DNA from 4 places in the Glutamicibacter sp. BSL13 genome. Region 4 is predicted to be linked to each of the others. Evidence: riboswitches for the same ligand, from Rfam matches in the RefSeq annotation. Region 4 holds a riboswitch; each other region holds the start of a gene.

Region 1 (7,427 bases), on a different contig from region 4:
CGCTTTGGGCGAAGGGGTCACGGACCTCGAAGTGGGACAGAATGTGGTTGTTGAGCCCTACATCCTCGGTGACGATGTAGATACCAGCGAGGGTCAGCCCTACCAGCTGTCCGAGAACATGAATTTCATTGGCTTGGGTGGCCGTGGTGGTGGCTTGGCAGAGAAGATTGTGGTGGAACGCCGCTGGGTACACCCAGTCGGTGACATTCCGCTGGATCAGGCAGCCTTGATTGAGCCGCTCTCTGTGGGACATCACGCGTTCGTTCGTTCAGGTGCAAAGGCGGGACAGGTCGCCATCGTTGGCGGTGCAGGTCCGATCGGTCTGCTGACCGCCGCAGTGCTGAAGGCCGAAGGCCTGACCGTATACATTTCCGAGCTCTCCGAAGCCCGCAAGGCCAAGGCACGGGAAACCGGCGTTGCCGATGAGATCTTTGATCCCCGCGAGGTGGATGTTGCGGAAAAGATCCGTGAACTGACCGGCGGTAAGGGTGCTGACGTCGGTTTCGAGTGCTCCTCGGTGCCAGTGGTGCTGGACATGCTGATCGACGCCGTGCGGCCAGCCGGCGTGATTGTGAACGTCTCGATCTGGGGCCGCAAGCCCGAGGTCGATATGCCGAACCTGGTGCTGAAGGAAATCGATCTACGCGGAACCATTGGTTACGCCAACGATCACCCGGACACCATCGAGTTGGTCTCCAGCGGCAAGCTTGATCTGGCTCCGTTCATTACCGGACGCATTGGCCTGGACGAGCTGGTCTCCGAAGGCTTTGACCAGCTCATCAACAACAATGAGCATCACGTGAAGATCATTGTGAACCCCCGGGCCTAGTCCCTACCGGGCAACTAAGCCGGCCCTTTAGAGAGGCGCGGAAGCAAGAACTCCTTGCTTCCGCGCCTCTTATGCACTTACACGGTCTTTCAAATGACCGGCTCTGCAACGCTAATCCGGCAGCTCAACGACAGCCCGCAGACCGCCAGAAGTACGCGCCGTCAACGAGAGCGAACCGTGGTGGGCTTTGACAATGCCGGCGGCGATCGCCAGTCCCAGGCCGACACCGGCCTCGTCGTCTGACCGTGCGCGCTTGGCGCTGCGCTGGAATGGCTCTGTCAGTGTGTTCACCAGCTCGGGCGGCAGGTGCTCGCCCGTATTCTCCACCGTCAAAATGCCCCTTCCTGCCGCGTTTCCAGTGCTGATCCACACCGTTCCGTTCTCAGGCAGATTGTGCACAATTGCGTTGTGAATCAGGTTGATGATCAGCTGTTGCAGCAGCGGGGGAGAGCCGTGGGTGGTCGCAACCTCATTGGCGACTTCCAAACCAACGACGCGTTTTTCTGCCAGGGGCAGCAGGGTTTCGGTGGCTTCTTCGACCAGCAACGACAGGTCGACTATTTCTGGGGTAAAGGACTTCTGTCCGGCTCGGGTCAGCCACAGCAACGACTCGGTCAGTTCGATGGCCCGCTTGTTGACTGTCCCCAACCGCTGGAGGAGCTCACCGGTGTCTATGTCCGTCTCTTTGCCGGCGACATCCAACAGTGTTTGGGTGATGGCCAATGGGGTGCGCAATTCGTGGGACGCATTGGCGGCGAATCGTTGCTGCTCCGCGACGTGTGCTTCCACTTCCTCCAGCATGGTGTCGAAGGCTTCAGCAAGCTCCCCGAATTCATCGTTGCGACCAGGGAGGTGAATCCGACGGGCGAGGTCGCCCTCGGCCACGGCGCGGGTGGTTTGCGTGATGCGATCCAAGGGGGCAAGCATTCGACCGGCGAGGAACCAGCCTCCAATGAGCCCAAAACCCAGCAGGAAGAGCAGCACGCCGGTGGCCGCGGGTCCAAAGGCATCAAGTAGATCCGAGCGGTTCGGGACGAAACCTCTAGCGCTGTCGATGTTCCCCTCGGGAACATAGCGCAGCAGGAAAACCCAGACGGCGGTGAGCAGCAGCGCGCCAGCCAACATCAGAAAACCGACGTAGCTTAAAGTGAGCTTCAGTCGCACGCTCAGCCCTTTTGGCTTTTCCACTGTCCAACACCATAGGTACTTCACTGTCCGGGGCTTCGATGCAATATCCGACCCCTGGAACTGTTGCGATCACCCACGGTTCGCCCAGACGTTTCCGCAAGGCTGAGACCGTAATGCGCACCGCATTGGTGAAGGGGTCGGCATTCTCATCCCATGCTCGTTCCAGCAGCTCCTCCGCGCTGACCACCCCACCTTCTGCCCCCATGAGGACTTCCAGTACCGCGAACTGCTTGCGTGTTAAAGCCACATAGCGGCCTTCTCGGTAAACCTCGCGGCGAAAGGGATCCAACCTTACTCCAGCTATTTCGCGGATCGGAGGGCGGTGATGAGCCCGGCGCCGACTCAATGCCCGCAGGCGCATCACCAGTTCCTGGAGCTCAAAGGGCTTCGTCAGGTAGTCATCCGCGCCCAGTTCAAAACCTGAGGCCTTCTCATCGAGCCGGTCAGCGGCGGTCAGCATCAGGATCGGCAAACCGGTACCGGAGGCCACGATGGAACGGGCTACTTCATCACCGGAGGGGCCGGGAATGTCACGGTCGAGGATGGCGATGTCGTAGGCATTGATCTCCAAAAGTTCCAAGGCCGTAGCACCGTCCCCGGCAATATCTGCAGCGATGGTTTCCAAGCGCAATCCGTCACGGATCGCCTCCGCCATCAGGAGTTCGTCCTCGACGATCAGTACACGCATAGCCCCAATCGTACGAGCCGGAACATATTGCGGGCATATCAAAATTTCGATACGGCCCGGCAACAGGACGCCGCCTTGACTGGTTCCATGAGAAAAATGCGACCGGCCAAGTGCCGCAAGAAATCCCTCCTGGCCAAAATCATCCTGGTGCTTCTGGCGCTGCTTACCACCCTGTGGGTGCTTGCGTTGGCCCTAACGCTCGGAACCCGCAGTGACTGGAGTCCCTCATCCATGGCGGCAACCGTGACGTCGGTGGTCCAGGGAGGACAAGAGCCAAGGGCAGGTGCGTTAGGGGTGGCTGGTGGGGATGTGCCTTCAGGAACCACTCTGAAGTCCCCGGTACCAGCCGTGCACTACTTGAGTCCGGACCTGCGCGAGGCGATGAATGAGGCAGCAGCCGACGCCGCCAAGGATGACATCAAGTTCATCGTCAACAGCGGCTGGCGCTCGGAAGCATTTCAGCAGCTGCTGGACGAGGCGGTAGACCGGTACGGGTCGAAGCGTGAAGCCGCCTGGTGGGTTGCAACTGCGCAGACTTCACCGCATGTCTCCGGCAACGCGATAGACATCGGATCCTATGACGCGCGGTCGTGGCTAGACCAGCACGGTCGCTACTACGGACTGTGCACGGTGTACGAAAATGAGCCGTGGCACTTTGAGCTGCGCCCGGAAGCGGTGAGCCAGGGCTGCCCCGCCCCGTACACGGATCCGACAGAAGACCCTCGGCTGCAGCGCTAGAAACACGAATTAGGTGACAAGTGGACCGTTCCTTCGATAATGAACAATCCACAGTGAGCAATCGCGGCCTACGCGGACGCCAAACCGTCGGACCGGACGCATAGGATGATTCCCAGGTTCACGAGCTGCAGCGATAAGTACCTGGCTTGCTGCACGGCAACCCTCCTCAACCGAGCGGGGTGCCCCAGGGGAAGAACCGGTCCGCGGCACCAGCCGCCGGGCAAGTCGGTGGATGCCGCGGCGGAGATAAATCCTCCGTCGCCGGGTCCTCCCATGCGAGGGGAACAACAATTGTCTGAAAACGAACGCAGCCAGCACGAGAACTTCAACAAGGAACATGCGCAGGACTTCGAGGCCTGGCGCCGGGAGCTTTACGGTGATGATGTTGTTGGCACGGAATCGGCCGCGAAGATCTATCAGGCCATGAGACTGCGTGCCGACGGCCGGGCCGAGCTGGTTCGGGGAGGCCCGCTAGAGATTCCGGTCGACAAGTACGGTCTGCCGGCAGGCATCAAGGGAAATGAACCAACGGTAAGGGAACAACTGGACCTGCGGTGGGATGCCGCACTGTTGGAAAACCCGTACGCTCCACCGTACGTCCCGCGTCCGAAGGGAAATTGGCTCATCGTCAAGAGCCAACGGTCCGCAATGCTGCTGGATGGCGAACTGTACCGCGGGTATGACACGGAACGGTACATCCACAAGTGGATGCGCGCCGGGTTTACCCCGGAACTGTACTGTCTATTGCACGCGAAGCTTGAAAGCGTCGTGGAGCGCTGCCGGAGCAAGGCGAAGTGGGCAGGGCGTGAGGATTGGTTCGAGGGCCGGTTGGCCGAACTGAATCTTTCCAGCGGGAGCCTCGGAGCGAACGGTGCGAACCTCAACCCCGAGCACTGGCAGGACCTGCCGGGCCTGCTGGTCCGCCTGCCGATCTCGGTAGCGGTGGAGAAGATCCTCCTACTGGGTATGTAGGACCCGGGGCAGGGGGCGGAGGCCTGCTACGACGAGCGACGGCGCGTTCGACGCGCAACGCTGGCAATTGGCTAAAGGGCCTTCTTTCTTCTCCAGGGGCGCGGCAAGCTGAGAACGACCGTGGCCATTATGGTCACGGTCGTTGGCTCCATCCGCAGAGAGGCAAGAACAATGTCAGGCAAAGATGTGCTGTCAGCAGACGAAATCCAGGCACGGCTCTCACAATTGCCGCACTGGCGCTACGGGCTGGGGTCCCTGCGGACCGCTTTCAAGTGCCCGAGCTCGGCCGCCGCGATTCAGCTCGTGTCGGCGATTGGCGCGCTGGCCGAGGAAGCCGGACATCATCCGGACGTGGACTGGCGTTACGACACGGTGTTCGTCAACCTGGTGTCCCACGATGTCGGCGGAGTGACGTCACGGGACTTCACCCTGGCCACCCAGATCTCCGACCAGGCCGAAAACTTTGGTGCCCAAGTGGACCTGGGCCTGGTCCGGACGGTGGAAATCGCCATCGATACCGAAAACCCGCAACAGATCTCCAAGATCTGGCAGGCTGCCCTGGGCTATGAACAGGCGGCGGACGGTGCGCTGACCGACCCGCATGGCCGTGGCCCGGCCATCTGGTTTCAGGAGACCCAAACGCCGAACCAGAACCGTTTCCACGTTGATGTGACGGTGCCCCACAGCCACAGTGGCGACCTGCTGGAAACCCTGAAAACCACCGACGCAGAGTTCGACTACGAGTACGCGCCAAGCTGGGTGATCGTCACGGACAAGCAGGGCAACCGGCTGTGCATTTGCACCGAGGCCGAGTCCGGCCGCGAATAGCCGGTTGCGGGGTGCGGCGTCGCTGCATCTGCGGTGGCACGAAGATGAAACGGTGATGTCGGCGGGAACGGCGCTCGACTGAACCGGCAGTGCAGGACCTACCGGGCGCGACTGCTGCCCGACCCACTATTGGCCGATGGTAGGAGCGACCATGGCTTTCTTTCGCAGGCGTACATCAGGCAGCAGGAAAACACGGGTGGAGTCCTCCTCGCTGGATGAACAGGCGTGGGCCTCGGTGGAGCGCCCCGCGGTGACCTTCCAGGGATTGTGGACCGACCCGCTGGGCAGGCTCGGTACCCGGTGCCTGCAGCTGCTGATCATCGGCGTGATTGCGGGCCTGGTGGTCCTGGGGATGCTGCGGCTGACCCTGATCGTGATTCCCACCCTCATCGCCGTGATCCTCTCCTGCGCCTTGTGGCCGTTGGTGATTCGGCTGCGCCGGGTCATGTCCCCGCTCTTGGCCGCGTGGACCGTCTTCCTTGGCGCGCTGCTGATCCTGGGAGGCATCGGCACCGGGCTGGTGTTCTCGGTCATCAACCAGTGGCCCACCCTGGTCGAGCAGGCCGTGGAGGGGTTCAACCAGCTGAACTCCACCGTCCAAAACGTGGTGGGCGGACTGCCGTTCAGCATTGACGGGCAGCAGCTGGATGACGCGGTGCAACGGGTGACCGCGTTCATCACCAGTTCCGAATTCGGGACCGGGGCGCTGCACACCCTCACCGCCGCCGGCAGCCTGGTCACCGGAACGATCCTGCTGCTGGTCATCCTGTTCTTCTTCCTCAAGGACGGTGACAAGATCTGGGCGTTCTTTGTCTCCTGGACGCCCGCCCACTTCCGGCACACCTGGATTCTTTCCGGGGACCGGGCGCTGCACACGTTTGGCGGCTATATTCGCGGCACCGCGATCGTGGCCGCCGTGGACACCGCAGGCATCACCCTCACCCTGCTGATTTTGCAGATACCGCTGGCGCTGCCGCTGGGGGTGGTTGTCTTCCTCGGCTCCTTCATCCCGCTGGTCGGCGCGACCGTGGTGGGGGTGCTAGCAACCCTGGTGGCGCTGGTGACCAACGGTCCGGTCAGCGCGCTGATTGTGCTGGCTGCGGTGATCCTGGTGAACCAGCTGGAGGGCCACTTCCTGCAGCCGGTGGTCATGGCGCACACCCTGAGCCTGCATCCCCTGGTGGTGTTGATGGCCTTGACTGCCGGAACCGTGCTGGGCGGAATCGTCGGTGCGGTGGTGGCCGTGCCTTTGACCGCAGCGGGGTGGCGGGTGGTGAAGGTATGGACCGGCAGAGAAACCAGCGATCCGGTGCCCCAAGCCCGTGAAGACATTGAACATGTGGAGGAACTGCAGGAAGAGGAAACGAACGCTGCCGAACAGGCCGAGGAGCTGAGCGGGGAACAGCAGCCGGACCGCCCCGACGGTCGGGACTGACCTGCTTTATTTGCGGGACCAAAGAGCAACATGTGCGTCCGCCGAACGCCCGGAAACGGCACTGAGCGGTCCTGCTGCCCGTGGTTACACTGGCAGCAGGACCGCTCAGTGCCAACCCTGGAAAGGACCGCGGACACGATGACACTCAACATCGACAAGCTGCTGGAAGACCCGGTGGTCGAAGCCATGTCGCAGGGCAAGGAGACACTCTGGTTCCGCCAGAGCCACACCCCGACCGCGCAGGCCCTTGACTCCAGCGGACTGGACGCCGATCTCATTGAGGACGCCCGACAGCGGTTTGAGCGCTTTGCCCCCTGGTTCGTGCGCCAATTCCCGGAAACCTCGATCAGCTACGGCATCATCGAATCCCCGGTGCACGGACTGCACCACCTGCAGGCCGAGCTGGATGACCGTCTGGGAAGCCAGCTGCCGGGCAAGTTGTGGATGAAGCGGGACGACATGCTGCCGGTGGCCGGTTCGATCAAGGCCCGCGGCGGGATCCACGAGGTGCTGCAGGTGGCCGAGCGGATCGTGGTGGATGCCGGGGTGCTCAAACCCACGGACAACTACGCACGGTTCGCCGACGAGGACGTGCGCCAGGTGCTCGGGGATCAAGGAATCATGGTTGGCTCCACCGGAAACCTGGGTCTTTCCATCGGGGTGGCGGCCGCCGCGCTGGGGCTGCGCACCACCGTGCACATGTCCGCCGACGCGCGCTCCTGGAAGAAGGAGCTGCTGCGTTCCCGGGG
Region 2 (7,427 bases), on a different contig from region 4:
CTGGACCGCCGGGGGAGTGGTGCTTGGCGCCGGCGCGGTCGCCGTGCTGATGGCCGGGGCCTCCTACCTCACCCTGCGCAGGGCCAGCGCCTAAAACCACCGGCCCCACCCGGGCCCCGCACCCCGCGAAGGAGTGCGGGGCCCGGTGTTGTTCGGATCCAGGAATGCCCCGGCGGTTGCCGACGGCGTGCAGACTGTGAGATCGTGCCGGGGCGCTGGCTGCGGCATAGAGCGGGCACGGGTCATGCTCCCAAGCGCGCGGCCCCAATAAATCCGCAAGTCACCGCGGAGGATTTACCCTGAGCACGTACCTGGTAACGGTGATCTTGGACCGCTTCCGCGGGCCCGTGGGTGTCCGGCCTGAACCGTTCGGTCGGGAAAGCGGAGTACAGTGAATATGTGGCTTTGGACTTCACCGCAGTTGATTTTGAGACGGCAAATGGATTCATCGGGTCGGCCTGTTCGGTCGGGCTGATCAAGGTGCGTGGCGGGCGCATCGTGGAAACCGAGCAGTGGCTGCTCAAGCCGCCGGCCGGTTTCGACCACTTCGACCCGCGCAACGTCTCGATCCACCACATCACCGAGGACATGGTGGCCACCGCCCCGCGCATTGGCGAGAAGTTGACCGATCTGCTGCAGTTCGTCGGGGAAGACGTGCTGGTCGCGCACAACTCGGCGTTCGACTCCGGGGTAATCCGGGCCGCGGCCGAGGCCAGCGAACTGTCGGTCCCGCAGATCCAGCACCTGTGCACCGTGAAGCTCTCCCGCAAGGCCTATGACCTTCCCAGCTATTCGCTGCCGTTCGTGGCCGAGGAAGCCGGGCACCCGATCGAAAACCACCACGAGGCGCTCGCCGACGCCGAAGCCTGCGCCTGGGCCATGATCGATATCGCCGAACGCGGCCAAACCCCCACCGTGCACAACACTGCCGAACACTACTCGGTGCCGCTGGGCCTGACCCGCCCCTGGCAGCCGGGCGATGAGATCTCCCGGGCCATGCGTGACGCGCAGGGTTGGCTGGCCCGCGGTAACGCCATGCCCCCGCGCGACGCGTTCGCGTTCTGGCCGCAGGAGGGGGACAACCCGGCGCCGAACCTGGAGGCCGATGCCAGCCACCCGTTGTTCGGGCAAACCGTGGTGTTCACCGGGAACCTGGGCGTGCCGCGGCCCCAGGCCAAGGAATGGGCCGCCGCCCGCGGCGCACAGACCGCCTCGCGGGTCACCCGCGCCACGACCGCGCTGGTGGTCGGGGACGGCTTTGTCCCCGAGGACCTGTCCAACGGCCGGCTGACCAACAAGGCCAAGCACGTGCTGCGCCTGCGTGCCGCCGGGCAGAAGGTGGAGATCATTTCCGAGGGCGAATTCATGCAGCTGGTCGAAGGCTTCGCCCTGCAGTAATCTGCCGCGGGACGCGGCGCGACTTATCCTCCCGCAGTCTTCGCTCCAAGCCGCTGATCTGCAACGATGGGTCTATGACTTCTCGCGACCTGCTGACGCTGCGCATTGAATTGATGGAAGCCCAACCGCTGATCTGGCGGCGCATCCAGATTCCGGCCGACCTGGACCTGGCCGCTGCCGGTGACATCATCCAGATCGCCATGGGCTGGGACAACAGCCACCTGCAGTCCTTCCACAGCGCGGACCCCACCCAGGGATGGGGCAAGCCACAGACCGGAACCAGCTGGTATGACCAGCTTGCCCTGGACGAGGAGCTGGAGGGCCAGCCGCAGGAGGGCACCACACTCGGCCAGGCCCTGGCGGTCAACCCGGGAACCTTGTTCTACGTGTACGACTTCGGGGACAACTGGACGCACCGTCTGACCCTCGAATCATCAACCCCCTGCCCGGACGAGCAGTGCGCCGCCCGGGTGCTCGAGGGGGAAATGCGGGCGCCGGTGGAAGACAGCGGAGGATTATCGGGCTGGTACGACAAGCTGGAGGAGTTCAACGCCGAGCAGCCCACCGAGGAGCAGCAGGAAACCATCGACTGGCTGCGCTGGCGCTCCGGCGATGAGCTCGACTTCGACCCGATGACCTACAACCAGCAGGCGGCGAACCGCGAGCTGGAACTGTACTTCAGCCTCCTCGCGGGAAACTCGGTCTTTGTCCAGTGGCTGCGCGGCAAGCCCTCGGGGGTACGGCGCTACGCGCTGATCCTAGCCAGCGAGGCCGGAATCACCGACGCCGCGGCAGGCGCGCGGATCCCCGAATGGTTCTTCACGGAGATAGTTCGGCCTTTCCAGGTGCTCATTGAGCTGGCCCAGGGCGAAGGCATCAAGCTCACCCCCGCCAGCTGGATGAACCCGAAGGCCGTGGCGGAACTGGTGGAGCGCCTGCAGTGGGAGGGCATTGACTACGAATCCTCCTCGCGCAAGCGTGAACACACGATGCCCACGGTGGCCCAATTGCGTGAGGTGGCGCGCATGGCCGGACTGGTGCGGGTCTACCGCGGGCGTGTGCTCGCCACGAAAAAGGGCAGTGAACTGGCCGGGGATGAACCGCGCCTCGCCCGCCATCTGCTGAACGCCATCAACACGGCGGAAAAGGACGAGGGCTTGCGCGATGGCACCATCGCCTACTGGTTGTGCCGGGCCGCCGGGATCGAGGCGCTGAGCGACGCGGCGTCCGACTACATTACCGAGGTCATGAACTTGCTGGGTTACCGGATGGGGCCGCTGGGTCAGCCGCTGGGGCGCCATGCGGTCGTGCACCGCAGCACTCTAGCCCTCCTGTTTGAGGAGCTCGCCCGGTGGCACCGACGGGACTCCGGCGGCTACTTCTCAAAGCCTGCCCAGGAACACGTGGACGAATTCGCGCGGATGGTGCTGCAGGCTCCCGTGTCCTGAGGCGCGCCGCAACGGGGCGAGAGACGAACCGGTCCACCGCCTGACTGCGCTGTTGGCCTGCGGCCCCTGATGGGCCGTGCATTATGGCTTTGGTGTGCCTAGAATCTGCAATCCGCCTCATCCGTTGATTCACATGTCGTCACAACAGCGGAAGATGACGGGATGTGACGCCCGAAATGTCGCCATAAGACTGATCATTGCAGCTTGTGACCTGCCCTTTGAGTCGTTCTCCATCCCTGCGCCAGACTGGTGGACAACGAAGGCGATGACCTTCAAACCATCCAGAGCGGCCGAGAGATCTGGCTCTACGACGTCGCGGCAACCACCCATTGGGGCACGGTGCTACTGCCAGAAACGATGGAGAATTTCCTGGCTGACCGCTCCTCAGTGAGGCCGCGCGGCCGGGACGCTTCGTCGCGGTAAAGACGAGGAGTACACATGATCAGCCTGCGCAACGTATCGACAAGCTTCGGCACCGGCAGCGACGCTTTCACGGCCGTGGACAACGTGTCCCTGGACATTCCCCGGGGCTCGATCCAAGGAATTATCGGTTTCTCGGGAGCGGGAAAATCGACCCTGATCCGCAACATCAATCTCCTGCAGCGCCCGGACAGCGGTTCGGTCCAGGTTGGCGGCGTGGAATTGACCGAACTTTCAGAGGAAGAGCTGCGGCGCGAACGCCATCAAATTGGCATGATCTTCCAGCACTTCAACCTGCTCAATAACCGCACTGCCGCCCAAAATGTGGAGCTCTCGCTCAAGTTTGCCGGGGTTCCCGCCCGCCAACGGAGAGCGAAGGCCCAGGAGGCGTTGGCCATTGTGGACCTGGCCGACAAGATCCATTCCTATCCGGCCCAGCTCTCCGGCGGCCAAAAGCAGCGCGTGGCCATCGCCCGCGCCCTGGCCACGGAGCCCAAGGTGCTTTTGTGCGACGAACCCACAAGCGCCGTTGACCCGCGCACCACCGACTCGGTGCTCCAATACCTGCTGGACATTAACGCCAACCTGGGAATTACCACCGTGATCGTCACCCACGAAATGAACGTGGTCAAGGCCATCGCCGACAACGTGGCGGTAATGGAGGACGGGCGGCTGGTTGAACAGTTTGATCTGGCCGAGTTGAGGCAACCGGGTTTCAGCCCGCATACCGCGATCGGACGCTACCTGATCAGTGACGAGATCGTCCTGCAGCGCCCCACCGGCCAGGAAGAACACCGCACCCCGCAGCTGTCGGCTGCCGCATCCTAGGAGACGTCTTGAGCACAATCTATCTTCCGCTTGCGGCCGCTGCGAGCAGCAACGGTGCAGTGGCCACGTTCAGCATTGACCGCCTGCTGGAACTGGGACCCGAGATCGGCGTCGCGATCGGCCAGACCCTGGCGATGCTGCTGGTCTCGATTCCCCTGGCGATCCTGATCGGTACCCCCTTGGGAATCTGGCTCTATTCCATGTCACCGCAGGGCCTGCGGCCCCGACCGCGGCTGCACCGCATCGTCGACGGTGCAGTCAACACCATCCGCTCCTTCCCGTTCCTGATCCTGCTGATCGCGATCATCCCGGTCACCCGGTTCATCGTCGGAACAACGGTGGGTACCGCCGCGGTGATTGTCCCGCTGACCATCAACGCGATTCCCTATTTCGCCCGCTTCGTGGAACAGAACATCACCCAACTCGGTTCGGGCGTCGTTGAAGCCGCCAATGCCATGGGCGCCACCCGCGGGCAGATCATCCGCGACGTCCTGCTGGTGGAGGCCCGGCCGGCGCTGTTTGGCTCGATCACCATCATGACCGTCTCCTTCATCTCCTACTCGGCCATGGCAGGGCTGGTGGGCGGCGGAGGGATCGGCGACTTCGCCATCCGCTACGGCTACTACCGCTACGAGACCGGTGTCATGCTCCTGGCCATCGTGCTGATGATCGCGCTGGTGCACCTGGTGCAGGTCTCCGGTACGGCGCTGGCCCGGCGCTACGACAAACGATAGCCAGCACCCGTTACTTCACCTTCACTACTTCAAAGGAACACCATGTCACTGACTCGTCGCAGGATCATCACCTCAGCAGCCGCCTTGGCCGTCACCGGCCTGCTGGCTTCATGCGGTTTGACCGGCAATGTCAATGCCGGGAACGACAAGACCATCAAGCTGATCGTCACCGAATCGGCGCCCACCCAGGAGCCCACGAAGATCGCCGAGCGAATCCTGGAGGAGCAGGGATGGGATGTGCAGGCGACCTACGTCACCGACATTGTCCAGCCCAACCACGTGGTGGCGAACGGTGAATATGACGCGAATTTCTTCCAGCACGCAGCCTACCTGGAGCAGTTCACGGCGGATCAGAACATCGAGGTGGACCCGGCCTTTTACATGTACGGTTCACCGGCCGGGCTGTACTCGACCAAGCACAAGTCGGCGAAGGAACTGCCCGATGGGGCCAAGATCGCCATCCCGGTGGATCCCTCGAACAACGGCCGGGCCCTGGCCCTGCTGGCCAAGGAGGGGCTGTTGAAGATCACCGAGGGCAAGAGCGTCATCCACCTTTCGCAGAACGACATCCTGGAGAACCCCAAGAACTTCTCCTTCGTTGAGGTGGACCAGCAGTCGCTGTCCAAGACCCTGCCCGACGTGGATGCCGGCTTCCTGTTCGTGAGGCTCGGCGGGGAGATCGGGCTGACCCCGCAGGATGCGCTGCTGTTTGAGGAAGAGGAGGACGCTCTTCCCTACAACAACCTGGTGGCGGCAAAACCCGGTTTCATGGATACGGAGAAGGGCAAGGCCCTGGAAGCCGCCTACCATTCCGATGAGGTGCGCGAATGGTACGAAGACTACCTCGACGGCGCACTGCCCACCCCCTGGGATCGTGACCCGGCAGCGGACATCGCCACCTGGAACACCCAGAACTAACGAACACTTCAAAAACGCCTGCGAGGGACAAGCCACCGGCTTGTCCCTCGCAGGCTCTTGCATTGCCGGGTCATGGCACACCGCTGGTGCCCATTAGCCCGTTCTCGTGAACGGTGGGTGGGAGCGCGTCACCCCGACGGGCCAGCGGGCCGAGGACCAACCGCTCGGTCAGCCGACCAGGCCCATCCAGCGCTCATGCAGTTCGGAAATGATGTCATCGAGCACCGAGGCGGGGCGTTCGGCGATCAGGTCGGTGCCGTACACGGCGGCCAGCAGGGCGACGGCGTACGCGTCGGCTTCTGGATCCCGGGGCTGCTCGGCCTGCGGATCCTCGTCTTCGTTCTCATCGGCCCCGCCAAAGTAGGCGGCATAGGCTTCGGCGGCGGGACGGTCCAGGGAAGCGGCAACGGTGTCCACGATCCCGCGCAGGGCCTCGGCGGCGCTGCCTTCCAGTCCCTCCAGGTGCCCCTGCCATTCCCCGGCTGCGGTGGTGGACTTCTCCAGGGCCGAACGCAGGATCAGTGCGGCGGCGGCGGCGGTGTTCGCCGCCGGTTCCCCGTGGCTGAGGAACGCGGCCGACTTGGCCAGCGCCTTCGTGTTGGCCTGCGGTACCCGGGCGATGAGTGCGGTGACCGCGGCGCGCGGCAGCACCCCGGTGCTGTCGTTCTGGGCGCCCGTGGGACGTGCCGCATAGCCCATGTCCGCGCTGTCCAGCCCGCTCAAGTTCGCCGGGTCCCCGGCCGCGATGCCCTCGGGGCGCTCCACGGCGGCGAATTCGGTGTCGATCCAGCGCTCCAGCGGCTGCGGCGCGGATTCCGGGAAGGAGCCGGTCAGCTGCTTGTAGGCGCGCAGGGAGGCCAGCCACATGCAGGCGGCCTCATCGCTGGCGACCCCGTTGTTCGCCCACTCCAGGGCTTCGAGCAGACCGTCGGCCACGTACAGGGCCAGCAGTTCGGTGGCCCCGGGTTCGTGTCCCTCCCGGGCGTGGGTCGCGCCGTCGGCCAGGCCAAGTAGGACCGCAAAAACCTTGTCGGAGTAGTCGTCGGGCAAAACTTCAAAATCACCGGTTTGAGTCACGCCTCCCATTCTAGCCACGCCCCGGCCGCGCGCAGGTGCCCGGCCCCGGCCGGGTGCGGACCTAGGGTTCGGGGGAGGTGCAGATCTCCATGAAGCGGGCCACGGCCGCGGACATCGGACGGCTGGCCTCCCAGATTGCCCGCAGCGGCCGGTTCAGGGTGGTGCCGGCAATGGGCAGCTGCACGAACCCGGGGTGGGCGGCGCTGCCTTCGATGGCCAGCCGGGAAATCACCGCCGGTCCCAGCCCGGCGGCCACCGCATGGGTGATGGCCGAGTTGGAGTTGAATTCCACGATCGGGGTGACCCGTTCGGTGCCCACATAGCTGTCTAGGAAGGCGCGGGTGCCCGAACCGGCCTCGCGCTCCACCAGCGCGGTGGCGGCCAGCTCGGCCAGGGTGACCGGGGTGCCGCGCTGCACCCACGGGTGGTGTTCGGGGGTGATGAGCACCAGCTGGTCGGTGTAGACGGTCAGGGCCACCAGCCCCTCGGGCACCTGCGGGGTTTCCACGAATCCCAGCGCGGTGTCGCGCTGCTGCACGGCGCTGATCACCTGGTCAGAGTTCATCACCCGCATCCTGGTGCGCACCGCCTGGTCGGCCTGGCG
Region 3 (7,427 bases), on a different contig from region 4:
CTGCATGGCGCCCAGCTGTGGGTGGCGTTGCCGGAGCATGCCCGCAACATGGAGCCGACCTTCGAAAGCTACCGCCCTGAACCGCTGACCGGCCCGGGCTGGAGCCTGTCGGTGTTCCTGGGCACGCTGCGCGCCGAGGGGCAGGAATCCACCTCCCCGGTGAGCGTGTACACGCCGCTGACCGGCGCGGAGCTGACCCTTCAGGCGGGGGCGTCACTGTGCATTGAGGTGCCCGAGGGGCACGAGCACGGGGTCATGGTGGACACCGGCGCCCCCACCGTGAACGGCCAGGAGCTGGGCCACCGCGACCTGGGCTATCTGGGCCGGGGCACCGGCGAACTGCGCATCCAGGCCGGGCAGGACCCGGTGCGGGTCATCATCATCGGCGGGGAGCCGCTGAACGAGCAGATCCTGATGTGGTGGAACTTCGTGGGCCGCACCCATGAGGAGGTGGTCGCCTTCCGTCAGCAGTACCAGGCGGAGATCGGCGCCGAGCCCGGGGATGCCTCCGAGGACCGCTTCGGTCCCTTCCCCAAGGACACTCCGGCCGCGCTGCCGGCCCCCACCCTGCCCACCGTGCGGCTGCGTCCGCGCGAAAACCCGCCGGTGTAGCGCCACCGGACAACCGATTTTCCGTTATCCGACAACCCAGCGACACAAGGAGCACCATGAGCCAGATCGTCCCGCAGGCACTGCCCGAACGCGACCGCTACGTCCTTGACGATGCGGGCAAGCACATCGGCGCCGCCCACTACCGCGACTACCAGGGTGAGAACGGGGTGGAGCGGATCTTCTTCCACACCGTGGTCGATGAAGAGTACAGCGGCCAGGGCCTGGCCTCGAAGCTGGCGGCCTTCGCCCTGGATGACACGGTCTCGGCCGGGATGAAGATCGTCCCGGTCTGCCCGTACATCAAGAAGTATGTGGGCAAGCACCAGGAGTTCGAGCCGGATGTGGTCCCGCCGCGCCCGCACCACCTGCAGATCCTGCCCAAGGCCTAACCGGGACGGCGGAGCCTACCCGCCGACCGCGTGCAGCGTGAAGGCGCTGAGGAACCCGAGGGTCACCAGCAGCCCGGTGTAGTCGTGGTCCACCGCGTACGCCTCGGGGATCATAGTGTCCGCGATCATGGTCAGGATGCCGCCGGCCGCGACCGCGGTGGCGAACGCCAGCACCTCGGCGGGCATCTGCGCCAGCGCGATGGCCCCGATGAAGGCGGCCAGTCCGCTGGCCACCGCGATTCCGCCCCACAGCGCCAGCACGGCGCGGCCCGGGCGGCGGGCCTGCTTCATGTCCGCGGTGCTGGCCAGTCCCTCGGGGATGTTGGAGATGAAGATGGCCGCGAGCATGGTGGGGTTGATTCCCGCTCCGGCCACGACTCCCAGGCCCAGGGCCACCGATTCGGGAATCCCGTCAATCAGCGCCCCGACGGCGATTGCGGTGCCGGAAGAGTCCTGGGTGCGCGGGGTGCTGGCGTGGCGTCGCGCCGTCAGCCAGGCCAGCAGCCGATTGGCGCCGAAGTAGAGCCCCGCGCCGGCGAGCACCCCGGCGACGCTGGCCGCCAGGCCGCCCTGCTGGTAGGCCTCCAGCACCAGCTCGAAGCTCAGCGCACTGATCAGCACCCCTGAGCCGAAGGCCATGATCGCGCAAACCCAGATCCGCGGAATGCGCAGCCACCAGGCCGCCCCGGCCCCCAACAGCAGGGCCGAACCGGCCACGGTGCCCCACAGCAGGGCTTGAAGGCTCTGGATCATGGCACCCACTATAGCGGTGGGCTGCCGACCCTTTGGCTGGAGTCGGATGCGCCTTCGGGATTTGTCCTGCCGTGGCTCGGGTCATCGAGCCAGGGGTTGCCCCTACCCTTCGCTTTGCATGTTGCTGAACCGGGAGTAGTGGCCCTGGAAGGCGACGGTAATGGTTTTGGTGGGACCGTTGCGGTGCTTGGCCACAATCACGTCGGCCTCTCCGGGACGATTTTCCTTGTCGTACACGTCCTCGCGGTGCAGCAGGATCACCATGTCCGCATCCTGCTCAATCGAGCCGGATTCACGCAGGTCCGAGACCATCGGCTTCTTGTCCGTACGCTGTTCCGAACCACGGTTCAGCTGCGAGAGCGCGATGAGCGGGACATCGAGCTCCTTGGCCAGCAGCTTCAGGTTACGGGAGAACTCCGAGACTTCCTGCTGGCGTGATTCAACGCGCTTGCCCGAGCTCATCAGCTGCAGGTAGTCCAGCACGATCATCTTCAGCTCGTTGCGCTGCTTCAGGCGGCGGCACTTGGCGCGGATCTCCATCATCGACATGTTCGGGGAGTCGTCAATGAACAGCGGAGCCTCATTCAACCGTCCCATGGTGGTGGCGATCTTGGTCCACTGGGCATCCTCCACCGACCCCTTGCGCAGGTCCTGCAACTGGATCGAGGCCTCCGCGGAGAGCAGACGCATCGCGATTTCATTGCGCCCCATTTCCAGGGAGAAGAACACGGTGGCCATGTTGTTCTTGATTGCCGCCGAACGCGCGAAGTCCAGGGCGAAGGTCGACTTGCCCACGGCCGGGCGCGCGGCGATGATGATCATCTGCCCGCCCTGCAGGCCCTGGGTCAACTCATCAAACTCGTAAAAGCCGGTGGGGACACCGGTGATGCCGTCACCGGCGTTGGCCGCATTTTCGATCTCATCGACGGTGCCCTCGATGATCTCGCTGAGCCGGACATAGTCTTCGCTCGAGCGATTCTCCGCAACCTTGTAGACCTCGGCCTGCGCCTCGTTGACGATGGCGTCCACGTCCCCGTCCGGGGAGTAGCCCATCTGCACGATCCGGGTCCCGGCGTCGACCAGGCGGCGCAGCACGGCGCGTTCGCGCACGATCTCGGCGTAGTAACCGGCGTTCGCGGCGGTGGGCACGGACTGGATGAGGTTGTGCAGGTATGCGGCACCGCCCACCCGGACGATTTCGCCCCGCTTGGTCAGCAGGTCCGAAACGGTGACGGCGTCAGCCGGTTCGCCCCGTCCGTAGAGATCAATGATGGCCTCATAGATCGATTCATGGGCCGGACGGTAGAAGTCGTTGCCGCGGACCACCTCAATGACATCGGCGATCGCGTCCTTGGAGAGCATCATGCCGCCCAGAACCGACATTTCCGCGGCGATGTCCTGCGGTGGCGTACGCCCCGCCTCGGAGTCGCGGTTCTCGTAGGCCTGCTCAGCGCTGGCAATAGACATTCAAATCCCCTTCTACCCACCGGGAACTCGGCGACCGGTTCACCGTCCACCTCGTATCGTTCCATCGGGCCCCGACAGTTTGGGGGCGCTGGGGAAACTTGTGGATATTTCAGTTCCAGAGCCAACAGTAGGCCTCTTATGTAAGGGCGTAAACTCGCTTATCCACAGGATCTGTGGACAAGCGGCAGCTATCTGTGGAAGGGGTTGTGCAGGAACTGGGGAGAACGCTGTGGATTTCCCCACTTAACCGCAACTAATACCTGATTGACTTGGTGTTTCAGGTTTTCACACGTGTGGATAAAAATTAAGTTTTCCTCCGCGGCATTGTGGGTTTTGGATCTTTTCCACAGCCGGAAAGCCCACAATTCGGGGGCGTGGAGGCGTCAACCACGGTTATCCACCCGAAATCCACAACACTGTGGAAAGCTTTGTGGATTACTTCAGATCTAAAAACCCGCTACTCATCGCAGGACCACCCATCACGGTCCCTCGGATGCGGGGCTTCGTCCACAGATCCCCGGATTGCCTCATCTCGGGACTGTGCACTGCGCCTGACACGCAACCCGGTTTGAAGCGGTTAACGCAATGAATCCCACCGCGGCGTACGACGCAGTGGGATTCATCGATGCCGCCCTGCCCTTAGACCAGGGCCGGCACCTTGAGGGTGTGGAAGGCGGAATCATGGAAGATCGACGGGGTGTGTGCCGAGGCCTGGTGGCCGTGCACCTGCAGCAGGACGACCCAGTGGTCCCCGGCTTCAACCTCGTTGTAGATGGAGGTATCGAGCCAGAGGGTGGATTCCTCGATGAACAACGCCTGCTGCTCGGTGATGCGGGTGTGCAGCCCGGCGAAGCGGTCACCCTTCTTCGAGGCGATCTGGGCGCAGACCCCCTCGTTGCGGCTGCTGAGCACCGAGACCCCGATACGCTGTGCCCGCCGCAGCTTCGGCCAGGTGTTGGAGGTCTTCTGCACGGCGAACATCACCAGCGCCGGATCCAGGGAGACCCCAACGGTAAACGAGGAGGCAACAATTCCGGTCTTGACGCCATCGATTTCGGCGCACAACGCCGCGACGCCCGAGGGGTGCTGGGCGAAGACCTTGCGCAGGGTCAACGGGTCGAGATCCTGATTCAATGACATGATTCGTATCCTTAGCATCAGGCCCACCGTGGTCGGCGACGGTCGAATGCCCATAGCGCCGCAGGGCCAAGCTGCTGCACTGTGGATTCGAAGGTTTTACGCCTCGGTGTGCGGTACTTGTTCCACGCGGTGGCGCGCGGAACCGAATCCTCACCTGGAGCACCCCACTACCGTTTAGAGGGTTGCCGGCCAGCTAGCCAGGGCTTGTCAGCTGACGCTCTTGATTCTGTCTACGACACTATGGCCCGCTGCGGCGTAACGTCAAACATTTCCTGTCTTATACCGCAATCTTCGACATATTGTTTCGCCCGCCCCCTCCTTCCGCTACGCTCGCCGCCGATAATTTCGCCCGACGCAGCTCACCAACGGACACCGCCTCCTACGCTGGTCGCCCCGCGGGCGCCGTTGGGCGCAATGGCACGCAGTTTCTTTGTCTGGGGTTCAGTTTCATGCCACGATGTCTTGCGAGGTGCCCTGCGTCACAGCGCGGGGCCGGATAGTTACCGACCCCGAGGAGCCCCCATGGCATCGTTGCTGGCCAACCACTCAGAATTGACTCCCCTGCGCTTCCTGGAACGCTCCGTGGAGGTCTACCCGGAGAAAACCGCGGTGATTCACGGTTCGCGCAGCTACACCTGGGCCCAGTTCGAGGAGCGCGTCCAGCGGCTGGCCCAGGTGCTGGCCCAACGCATTTCCCCGGGCGACCGGGTCGCGGTGCTGGCCCCGAACACCCCGGAAATGCTGGCCGCCCACTACGCGGTCCCGCTGGCCGGCGGCATCCTCGTTGCCCTGAACACCCGCCTGGCCGCCCACGAGCTGCAGTACATCTTGTCGCACGCCGAGGCCCGGCTGCTGTTGGCGGACACCGAGCTGCTGGGCAACACCGCACGGCTGCGCCAGGAGGTGGCGAGCCTGGAGGCGCTGATCGAGGTCACCGACGACCAGTACACCGGCCCGCGCCCCCAGGTGCCGGTCGACGCGGTGCTGGAGGACCTGCTGCGCCACGCCCCCGCCGGCCGCCTGCCCTATACGGTGGGCGACGAGCGGGCCCCGATCTGCCTGAACTACACCTCCGGGACCACCGGCAAGCCCAAGGGGGTGCTCTACTCACACCGCGGCACCTACCTGAACGCGCTGGGTGAGGCGTTCCACCAGCAAATGGACGCGCACACCCGCTACCTGTGGACGCTGCCGATGTTCCACTGCAACGGCTGGTGCACGCCCTGGGCGATAACCGCCGCCGGCGGCACCCATCTGTGCCTGCGGGCGGTGCGCGAGGACGCCGTCTGGGATGCCATCGACCAGCTGGGCACCACCCACCTGTGCGGGGCACCAACCGTGTGCTCGATCATCGCCGACGCGCCCCGGGCCCACCGTGTGGGCCAGCCGCTGCGCATCACCACCGCCGGCGCTCCCCCGTCACCGGCCATCATTGGCAAGCTGCACCGGCTGGGCATCGAGGTGGTGCACGTCTACGGGTTGACCGAGGTCTACGGCCCGTACACGATCTGCGAGTACCAGCAGCACTGGGATGAGCTGAACGCCGAGCAGCGGGCCGCCAAGCTCTCCCGGCAGGGGGTGGGCATGGTGACCGCGGAGTCCGCCCGCGTAGTGGACCTGGACATGAACGACGTGCCGGCCGACGGACAGAGCATGGGCGAAATCGTGCTGCGCGGCAACAACGTGATGATCGGCTACTACAAGGACGAGCCGGCCACCGAACAGGCCTTCGCCGGGGGCTGGTTCCACACCGGGGACCTGGGCGTGATGCACCCGGACGGCTACATCCAGCTGCGCGACCGGGCCAAGGACATCATCATCTCCGGCGGGGAGAACATTTCCACCGTGGAGGTCGAGCAGGTGCTGGCCAGCCACCCGCAGGTGCTGGATGTGGCGGTGGTGGGCATCGCGGATGAGAAGTGGGGCGAACGCCCCATCGCCTACGTCATCCGGGCCAGCGGCTCACAGGTGGATGAGGCGGCCCTGATCGCCCACGCCCGCGAACAGCTGGCCGGGTTCAAGGTGCCGCGCACCATCGTTTTCCCGCAGGATTTGCCGCGCACCTCCACGGGCAAGGTGCAAAAGAACGTGCTGCGCACCCTGCCGCTGCCCTCCGCGGCCGCCACGCGATAAACCCGGCGCGCGGTGGGCTGACATGCCGGCGCTGGGCTTGCTACGCTGTTGCTCCCCGGGGTTGAGGAGGGCAGCATGCGAGGCCGACACTGCTGGTACCCGCTGGCCGCCCTTTGCCTGCTGCTGGTCGCCTGCAGCGGCCCGGCGCCAATCCCGCCGGCCGCCCCGCAGAGCGGCGCCAGCCCCACCGCCAGCGGGCCCACCGGGCCCTCCTCCACGCAGCGCGCGGAGGTCACGGTCGTCACCCGGAACCTGCAGGCCCCGTGGTCGATCTGCCGGGCCATGGACACGACGCTGGTCAGTGAACGGGACACCGCCCGGATCCTGGAGGTCGACACCGCCGGGCGCCAGCGCACGGTGGGCACCGTGCCGGGGGTGCGCTTGGGTGGTGAGGGCGGGCTGCTGGGGCTCGCGTTCGCCGAACCGGACCAGCTCTACGCCTATTCGACCGGGGCCACCGGCAACCGGATCCAGCGTTTTACGCTGCACGGGCAGCCCGGCTCGCTGCGCCTGGGGCAGCAGCGGACGGTCATCGATGAGCTGCCCGCCGCCGGGATCCACAATGGCGGGCGGATCGCCTTCGGCCCGGATGGCAAGCTCTACGCCGGGGTCGGGGACGCCGCGCAGCCGGACACCGCCCAGGACCCCCAGAGCCTGGGCGGCAAGATCCTGCGCCTGGAACCCGATGGCGGCATCCCGGCGGACAACCCGTTCCCCGGTTCGGCCGTCTACAGCCTGGGCCACCGCAACGTGCAGGGCCTGGCCTGGGACGGGCGGGGCCGGATGTACGCCAGCGAGTTCGGGCAGAACACCTTCGATGAGCTGAACGAGATCCGTGCCGGGGGCAACTACGGCTGGCCGCAGGTGGAGGGCCAGGCCGAACGGCGCGACCGGCGGTTCACCGACCCGATCGCGCAGTGGCCCACCGGGCAG
Region 4 (7,427 bases):
TTGCCGACTGGACCATGGTGGCCGTGGCCCACCCGCAGCTGCCCGGTCGGCAGATCGCCGTCGTGGCCACCCAGCATTCCGGGGTGCGGATCCTGGATGACTGGGACGGGTTCGGCCAGCAGCTGACGGGCACCGGCACCACCACGTTCGAGCGGGTCCCGGTGGACAGCTTCATCCCGCAGCATGAGAACGACACCGAATCGGCGATCTTCCAGCTGGTGCTGCTGGCCGTGCAGGCCGGCGTGGCCCGCGCGGCGCTGAATGACCTGCGCTCCTCGGTCCAGCTGCGCACCCGCAGCTTCAGCACCGGCACCGGGGTCCCGGTCCGCCACGAACCGCAGGTCCTGCAGGTCGTGGGGGAGGTCTCGGCCGAGGTCTTCGCCATCGAGTCGGTGGTGATGGGCGCGGTGCTGGAGGTCGAGGCCGCCCTGGCCGACGCCAACCTGAGCCCCGCCGAACGCTATGCGGTGTGCGAGTTGGCCGCCAACCGCGCCCAATCGGTCACCCAGCCGCTGACCATCGGGGTGACCAGCAAGCTCTTTGACCCGCTGGGCGCCTCGGCCACCAAGGCCAGCTGCAACATGGACCGGCACTGGCGCAACGCCCGCACCATCGCCACCCACAACCCCGCCATCTACAAATCCCGCATCGTGGGCGACTACGAGATCAACGCGGTGCCCCCGGTGCGGCTGAACGCCACCGGGGACGTCCCCGCCCCGGGCCAGGTCAGCTTCCGCTAGTCCCGCCCGCCACCATCGAATCAAACCCCCGAAAGAAGGACCGCCATGAGCCGCACACCCCGCGAAATCCTGTTCAACGCCTTTGACATGAACTGCGTCGCCCACCAGTCGCCCGGACTCTGGCGCCACCCGCAGGACCAAGCCGCAAGCTACAACACCCTGGGCTACTGGACCCACCTGGCCAAGGTGCTGGAAAAGGGCAAGTTCGACGGGCTGTTCATCGCCGATGTGCTGGGCACCTATGACGTCTACAACGGCACCAACGAATCCCCGCTGCGCACCGGCGCCCAGGCCCCGGTCAACGACCCGATCCTGCTGGTCTCCGCCATGGCCGCGGTCACCGAGAACCTCGGCTTCGGCATCACCGCGGGCACCGCCTACGAGCACCCGTACCCGTTCGCCCGCCGCCTGGCCACCCTGGACCACCTCACCGGGGGCCGGGTCGGCTGGAACGTGGTCACCGGCTACCTGCCCTCCGCCGCGCGCAACATGGGCCAGGAAGACCAGATGGAGCACGACGAACGCTACGACCACGCCGATGAGTACCTGGAAGTGGTGTACAAGCTGCTGGAGGGCTCCTGGGAAGATGACGCGGTCAAGGCCGACAAGGTCAGCGGCATCTACACCAACCCGGAGCAGGTGCACCCGATCAACCATGAGGGCAAGTACTTCAAGGTACCGGGCATCGCCATCACCGAACCGAGCACCCAGCGCACCCCGGTGATCTACCAGGCCGGGGCCTCCAGCCGCGGGGTGAAGTTCGCGGCCGAAAACGCGGAGGCCGTCTTCGTCACCTCGCCGACCCGGGAAATGCTCAAGGCCACCGTCACCAAGATCCGTGACGCCGCCGAGGCCGCCGGCCGGGACCGCTACGACATCAAGATCTTCGCCATGCAGACCATCATCACCGGCCCGGACTCGGCCACCGCGCAGGCGAAGTACGAGGACTACAAGTCCTACGCTGACGTCGAGGGGGCACTGGTGCTGATCTCCGGGTGGATGGGGGTGGACCTCTCGGCCTACGACCCGGACGACGTGATCGGCTCGAACGTGAAGTCCAACGCGATCCAGTCTTCCGTGGAGACCTTCCAGAAGGCCAGCGGCGACGAGGGTTCACCGTGGACCATCCGGCAGCTGGCCGAGTGGGTCGGCGTGGGCGGTTTCGGCCCGATCACCGTCGGTTCGGGCGCCGAGGTGGCCGAGAAGCTGATCGACTGGGTGGACTACACCGACGTGGACGGGTTCAACCTCGCCTACGCGATCACCCCGGGAACCTTTGAGGACATCGTCGAGTATGTGGTTCCCGAGCTGCAGGCCCGCGGCGCCTACAAGACCGAGTATGCCGAAGGCTCGCTGCGCAACAAGCTCTTCGGTGCCGGCGACCGGGTCAAGGACACCCACCGCGCCGCCCAGTACAAGATCGCCAACCGCCTGGCTGCCGCCCGCTAGCGGCCAGCGGTGAACAGGGCGGCGCGGCCGCGGAAAAACCCGTCACTGGTCTTTCCGCGGCCGCGCCGCCTTCGGTGTGGATGCGCGGGAGCTACTTGTGCTTCTTGTGTCCCTTCAGCTGCTTCACCACCATCGCCGAGCCGCCCCCGCGCCGGGTCGGTTCGGCCGCGGCGGTCAGCTTGCCCCGCGGGCCGATCTCCACGGCCGCCACCGCACCGATCTCCGCCTGCGGGGTAAAGGAATCCCCGGACGGCACGAACTGGTGGCCGAAGGGCTCCAAAATCCGGGCATCATCGGCAATGAACTCCGGTTCGGCGGTGACCGCGGCGGTGTTGCGCTGTGAGGCGCGCGGCGCGGCAATCGCCTCGGAAATCTCCATGCCCAGATCCACGCGGTTGACCAGGGTCTGCAGCACCGTGGTGATGATCGTCGAGCCGCCCGGGGAGCCAACCGCCAGCATCGGCTTGCGGTCCTTGAGCACAATGGTCGGCGCCATGGAGGAGCGCGGCCGCTTGCCCGGCTCGATGCGGTTCGGGGCGGCCGGATCGTAGACGGTGGAGAAGTCGGTCAGCTCGTTGTTGAGCAGGAACCCGCGGCCCGGCACCACGATGCCCGAACCGCCGGTCTGTTCAATGGTCAGCGTGTAGGACACGACGTTGCCCCACCGGTCGGCCACCGACAGGTGCGTGGTCGAGATATTCTCCGTGTCCTTCTCCTGCGCCACCACACCGGCTTCGGTGGGGCAGCGCCCGTCGTAGTTGGCGGCATCGCCCGGCGCTACCGGTTTCACGGAGGCGCGCTGCGGATCCAGGGCGCAGGCCCGTTCGGCCCCGAAGAGCCGGTCGGTCAGCTGGCGGGTGGGCACATCGACGGATGCCGGATCCCCGACGTATTTGCCGCGGTCGGCAAACGCCAGGGCGCTGGCCTCCAGGTAGTGGTGCAGCGCGTCGGGTCGCGGCATCGTGGAAAGCTGGAACCGGTTCAGGATGTTCAGGGCCTCGCCGACCGTGGTGCCCCCACTGCTGGAGGGGGCCATCCCGTAGACGTCCAGGCCGCGATAGTTCACCCTGGTCGGCTTCTGCTTCACGACCTTGTAGCGTGCCAGGTCCGCGGCGGTCATGTGGCCGGCTGGCACGGGCAGCTCGGTTCCCGGCACCACCGGCGGGGCCTGCACGGTCGCGGCGATCTGCTCGGCGAGCTCACCGCGGTAGAACGAGTTGATGCCCCGGCGCGCAATCATGCGGTAGGTCTTGGCCAAATCGGGGTTCTTGAACACGCTGCCCACCTTGGGGGCAGCCCCCCGGGGAAGGTACAGCTTCCGGGTGGACTCGAAGGCCTCGAACCGCTCCTTGTTATCCAGGGTTTGCTCGCGGAACGTCTCATCCACGACGAAGCCGCGCGTGGCCGTCTTGATGGCCGGCTGCAGGGCCTTGCCCAGGCTCATCGTTCCCCAGCGGTCCAGGGCCTCATCCCAGGTGGCCAGCGTGCCGGGCACGCCCACGGACACCCCGCTGGTCACCAGCTCCGGGGTGAAGGGGTAGGGGCTGCCGGTCTGCGGATCAATGAAGGCGTCGTGGGGCATAGCGGCCGGGGCGGTTTCCCGACCGTCCAGCGTGCTGATCTTCCGGGTTTCGGCGTCGTAGTACATGAAGTAGCCTCCGCCGCCAATGCCGGCGCTGTAGGGTTCGGCGACTCCCAGTGTCGCGGCGGCGGCCACCGCCGCGTCCACGGCGTTGCCGCCGCGGCGCAACACGGAAATCGCCGCGGAGGTGGCCTCCGGGTCGACGGTGGCCACGGCGCCACCGTAACCGGTGGCGGTGGCCTGCTTTTCGGTTTGGCGTGGTTCTGCCTGGGCCGGCGCTAGACTGAGCGCGGTCAAGCCTAACGCCAGGCTGATCGCGCAGGCTGGGGCGCGAAGTGATCGTGGGTGCACAGCTACCCGCTCCTTGGGGGGTTGATGGGTTCTGACCCCCTCAAGCTAGGCGTAGTGCACCACATCCAGTGGAAGTGACACGCATCACATTAGAAAAGTTGTGGTTGTCCTGAGGAACCGGCTTTCGGCGCAGCGCCTCCGGGGCGGGGCCGTCCTTCGGAGAGGAGCCGGCGGTTTCTGTGCACGAAGCACCGTATGCCTTTCCCGCCGATTTTTGCGCGCAACCTTGGTTCCGGGCAGAGGCAATGAAAGGCCCCTGTGCAGCGCCGGCCCATGGCGGAAAGCACTAGGCTTGGGCCATGGATTCCTCGGCCTCCCGGCTCCCGCCAGTCGACCTCGCGCGGGCAAGACAATTGTGGGGCGACTATGTGCTTTGGGCAGGGGGCGGGGGCCTGCGACCCGAGGTGTTGCCTGTCGTTGACTACTTCGGGGACAGTCCCGCATTGGCCGATGCGTTGCTGCGCGCAGTTTCCGACGGGGATAAGCGCGCAACCTCGAGCCTGGAGAACGAGTACACGGCAAGCGGTGAACCGTTGCCGGAGGCAGGCGCCTATTGGCTAGCCTGCGATTCCACCGGTACGGCGCGTCTCATCCTGCAGACCACCGAGGTCACCTTGGCGGCCTTTGACCACGTGGACGCCGATTTCGCCTTTGCTGAAGGGGAGGATGACCGCTCGTTGGCCAGCTGGCGCCGCGAGCATGAGAAGTACTGGCGTCGCACCCAGCGGGTTGCTGGACACCAATGGGATCCGACCCTGACGTCGCAGCCGGGTTTCCGGGTCGTGCTTGAGCGTTTCGTTGTCGCCTGGCCTATGGGCCCCGGCAGGGCGTAGCGCCCAGCGGTTTTTCCGCGCCGGTGGATCGGCCGGCTCGTGGATGAGGAATCTGTACAGGGTTTCACAGGGCTCCAACTGCGGGACAAGGCCAAGCCGGCCCGGCCCTGCGGCTGCTGCACAGTGCTGCCCCCGGTCCGCGGAGGCGTGTAAAACCCGCGCCACCCACTACAGCGGGCGCGGTGGCACCGGCGCCACCCTGCCGGAGGAATTGTCAAGGATCTGCGGTTTTCGCCTTCACACAATGACTTACCGGCGCGTGTGACCCCATTGTTACGGTGCTGCCGAGCCTTTGTCGCCTCCTCGGTGGCGATGTGACGTCGATGTTTCGTCATGGTTGGTCACATGAATGTCCCCGCCGCACACTGAAATCACCCGGAACACCCACCGGAACAACACCATCCAGAGCGACTGAGAGACCTGGCTCGTTGACGTCGCAGCAACCACCCCGACGGGGAGCGGTGCTAAGGCCAGGACCGATGGAGATTGCTAGATTTCGCAACGGTCCCCGAACACGGGCGGATGTCTGCCTGTTTTGCCTCCCTTCGCGGGAGGGACCTGAATTCAGCGTGCTCCTCGGGCTAAACCGAGAGGAACACGGATTATGCGGCCACCACGTTTGGCGCTGAAAGCCACCGCACTGCTTGCGGCCCTGGGGCTGTCGTTGACCGCATGCGGCGGCAGCGGCGCGGCAAGCCCGAACACCGAGTCGGCACAGCCAGCCGGCGACCCGGTGCAGGGTGGAACCCTGACCTACGCCGAGGTCACCCCCATCGACAACTGGCAGACCCAGGCTGCCCGGTTCTACGAGAAGGCCAACGTGCTGAACTCGGTGCTGGACCGGCTGACCTATTTTGACGCCGAGCAGGGCAAGCTGGTGGGGTGGATCGCCAGCGGCTTCACCTCCAACGAGGCCAAGACCCAGTACACGTTCACCATTCGTGACGGGGTGACGTTTTCCAACGGCACCGCACTGGATGCCAAGGCCGTCAAGGCGAACCTGGACGCGCTGGGACTGGGCATCAAGGATGCGCAGATCCAGCCGAACGTGGATTTCTCGGCGTACAAGTCCTCCAAGGTGCTCGACGGGAATAAGGTCCAGGTCACCCTGAAGCGCCCGGACGCCAACTTCCTGCGCGCCACCTCCTCGGTGACCGCCGGGCTGGTGGCCCCCGAAACGCTGAAGCTGGACAACGCCGGGCAGTCGGCGATCTCCAAGATCGTGGGTTCCGGACCGTTCGTCTTCGCCTCGGAAAAGCCCGATGAGGAGGTGGTGTTCAGCGCCCGCGACGACTACGCCTGGGCTCCGCAGGGTGCACAGAACCCGGGGGCTCCCTACCTGGATGAGCTGGTCATCAAGTACCTGCCGGAGGTTGCGCACCGTGCCGGGGCCGCCCAGTCCGGGCAGGTGGACCTGGTGCGGGGATTGCAGCCGGTGGATGAGCAGGTGCTGAAATCCGGCGGCGGCCAGGTGTTCGCCGCGCAGGGCGTGGACTTGACCACCAACAACGCCTCGGTGCGCATTGGCTCCGGGCAGCTGACCGACGCCAAGGTCCGCCAGGCGCTGCAGGTGGGCATCGACCGCCAGGCGCTGAAGGACACCGTGCTTTCGGACAGCTATGTGATTTCCGCATCGATTCTGAACCACAAGGCCCCGGGCTTCGTGGACTTCTCCGCGGAATTGGCCTACGACCCGGCGCGCTCCAAGGAGCTGCTGGATGAGGCCGGCTGGGTTCCGGGACCGGATGGGATCCGGCAGAAGGACGGGAAGAAGCTGGAGGTCACCGTCGCCTCCTCGAACAACTCGGTGGTCATCAAGCCGGCCTTCGAACTTATTGAGCAGCAGTGGCGCGAGATCGGGGTCAAACTGGTGAACCGGGCAGCGGACAACACGTTCCTGACCAGTGCCCTGGTCGATGACAAGGTCGAATTCTTCGGCACCCGGCAGTTCGCCTACGGCGGGCTGGGGCCGGTCTTCGGGCCGGCGAACAACACCCAGACGCTGAACGCGGACGAAGAGTTGAACGAACTGTTCACCCGGGAACAGGCGGCCACCACCGAGCAGGAGCACCTGAAGCTGATCGGTGAGGAACAGCGTGCCCTGGTGCTGGACAAGGCCCTGACCCTGGTGCTGTGGGATGAGGTCCAGGTCTACGGCGCGCATTCGGGCACCCACGTCGACTTCACCTCCGGCACTGCCCCGATCTTCCAGGGCGCCTGGAAGAGCGGCAAGTAGGGGAGGGAAGCATGGGTGGATACATTGCCAAGCGCGTTGGCCAGGCCCTGCTGGTCATCTGGCTGGCCTACACCGCGGTTTTCCTGGCGGTGCAGGCCCTGCCGAACGACCCGGTGACCATCTTCCTGTCCACCGACGCCGCCGCGGACCCGGCCACCATCGCACAGCTGAAGGCCCACTACGGCTATGACCAACCGCTGATCACCCAATACCTGGGACAGCTGGGCGCGCTGCTG

Evidence for each region. A riboswitch is a leader RNA that binds a small molecule or an ion and turns the genes downstream of it on or off. The one in region 4 is predicted to bind S-adenosylmethionine.
Region 1: another riboswitch for S-adenosylmethionine. It lies ahead of RCJ92_RS00705 (hypothetical protein); the one in region 4 lies ahead of RCJ92_RS03935 (ABC transporter substrate-binding protein).
Region 2: another riboswitch for S-adenosylmethionine. It lies ahead of RCJ92_RS04725 (methionine ABC transporter ATP-binding protein); the one in region 4 lies ahead of RCJ92_RS03935 (ABC transporter substrate-binding protein).
Region 3: another riboswitch for S-adenosylmethionine. It lies ahead of RCJ92_RS12395 (flavin reductase family protein); the one in region 4 lies ahead of RCJ92_RS03935 (ABC transporter substrate-binding protein).

What each region holds. Positions count from the first base shown of each region.
Region 1 covers NZ_JAVGCZ010000002.1:66,778-74,204, reverse strand. The annotation lists gene RCJ92_RS00725 (2,3-butanediol dehydrogenase) at 1-829, shown strand, start outside; gene RCJ92_RS00720 (sensor histidine kinase) at 941-1,993, opposite strand; partial or broken gene RCJ92_RS00715 (response regulator transcription factor) at 2,037-2,705, opposite strand; gene RCJ92_RS00710 (D-alanyl-D-alanine carboxypeptidase family protein) at 2,793-3,443, shown strand; SAM riboswitch class IV at 3,560-3,676, shown strand; gene RCJ92_RS00705 (hypothetical protein) at 3,717-4,415, shown strand; gene RCJ92_RS00700 (4a-hydroxytetrahydrobiopterin dehydratase) at 4,545-5,243, shown strand; gene RCJ92_RS00695 (AI-2E family transporter) at 5,440-6,678, shown strand; gene RCJ92_RS00690 (D-serine ammonia-lyase) at 6,817-7,427, shown strand, end outside.
Region 2 covers NZ_JAVGCZ010000016.1:11,331-18,757, reverse strand. The annotation lists gene RCJ92_RS04740 (hypothetical protein) at 1-94, shown strand, start outside; gene RCJ92_RS04735 (exonuclease domain-containing protein) at 400-1,398, shown strand; gene RCJ92_RS04730 (plasmid pRiA4b ORF-3 family protein) at 1,473-2,846, shown strand; SAM riboswitch class I at 3,121-3,210, shown strand; gene RCJ92_RS04725 (methionine ABC transporter ATP-binding protein) at 3,285-4,094, shown strand; gene RCJ92_RS04720 (methionine ABC transporter permease) at 4,103-4,828, shown strand; gene RCJ92_RS04715 (MetQ/NlpA family ABC transporter substrate-binding protein) at 4,871-5,746, shown strand; gene RCJ92_RS04710 (hypothetical protein) at 5,915-6,823, opposite strand; gene RCJ92_RS04705 (LysR family transcriptional regulator) at 6,885-7,427, opposite strand, start outside.
Region 3 covers NZ_JAVGCZ010000083.1:93-7,519, reverse strand. The annotation lists gene RCJ92_RS12415 (pirin family protein) at 1-612, shown strand, start outside; gene RCJ92_RS12410 (GNAT family N-acetyltransferase) at 669-1,001, shown strand; gene RCJ92_RS12405 (ZIP family metal transporter) at 1,017-1,754, opposite strand; gene dnaB (replicative DNA helicase) at 1,857-3,221, opposite strand; gene RCJ92_RS12395 (flavin reductase family protein) at 3,861-4,361, opposite strand; SAM riboswitch class IV at 4,470-4,587, opposite strand; gene RCJ92_RS12390 (acyl--CoA ligase family protein) at 4,884-6,494, shown strand; partial or broken gene RCJ92_RS12385 (PQQ-dependent sugar dehydrogenase) at 6,570-7,427, shown strand, end outside.
Region 4 covers NZ_JAVGCZ010000013.1:8,781-16,207, forward strand. The annotation lists gene RCJ92_RS03915 (acyl-CoA dehydrogenase family protein) at 1-740, shown strand, start outside; gene RCJ92_RS03920 (LLM class flavin-dependent oxidoreductase) at 786-2,189, shown strand; gene ggt (gamma-glutamyltransferase) at 2,281-4,122, opposite strand; gene RCJ92_RS03930 (ASCH domain-containing protein) at 4,566-4,955, shown strand; SAM riboswitch class I at 5,351-5,441, shown strand; gene RCJ92_RS03935 (ABC transporter substrate-binding protein) at 5,560-7,191, shown strand; gene RCJ92_RS03940 (ABC transporter permease) at 7,203-7,427, shown strand, end outside.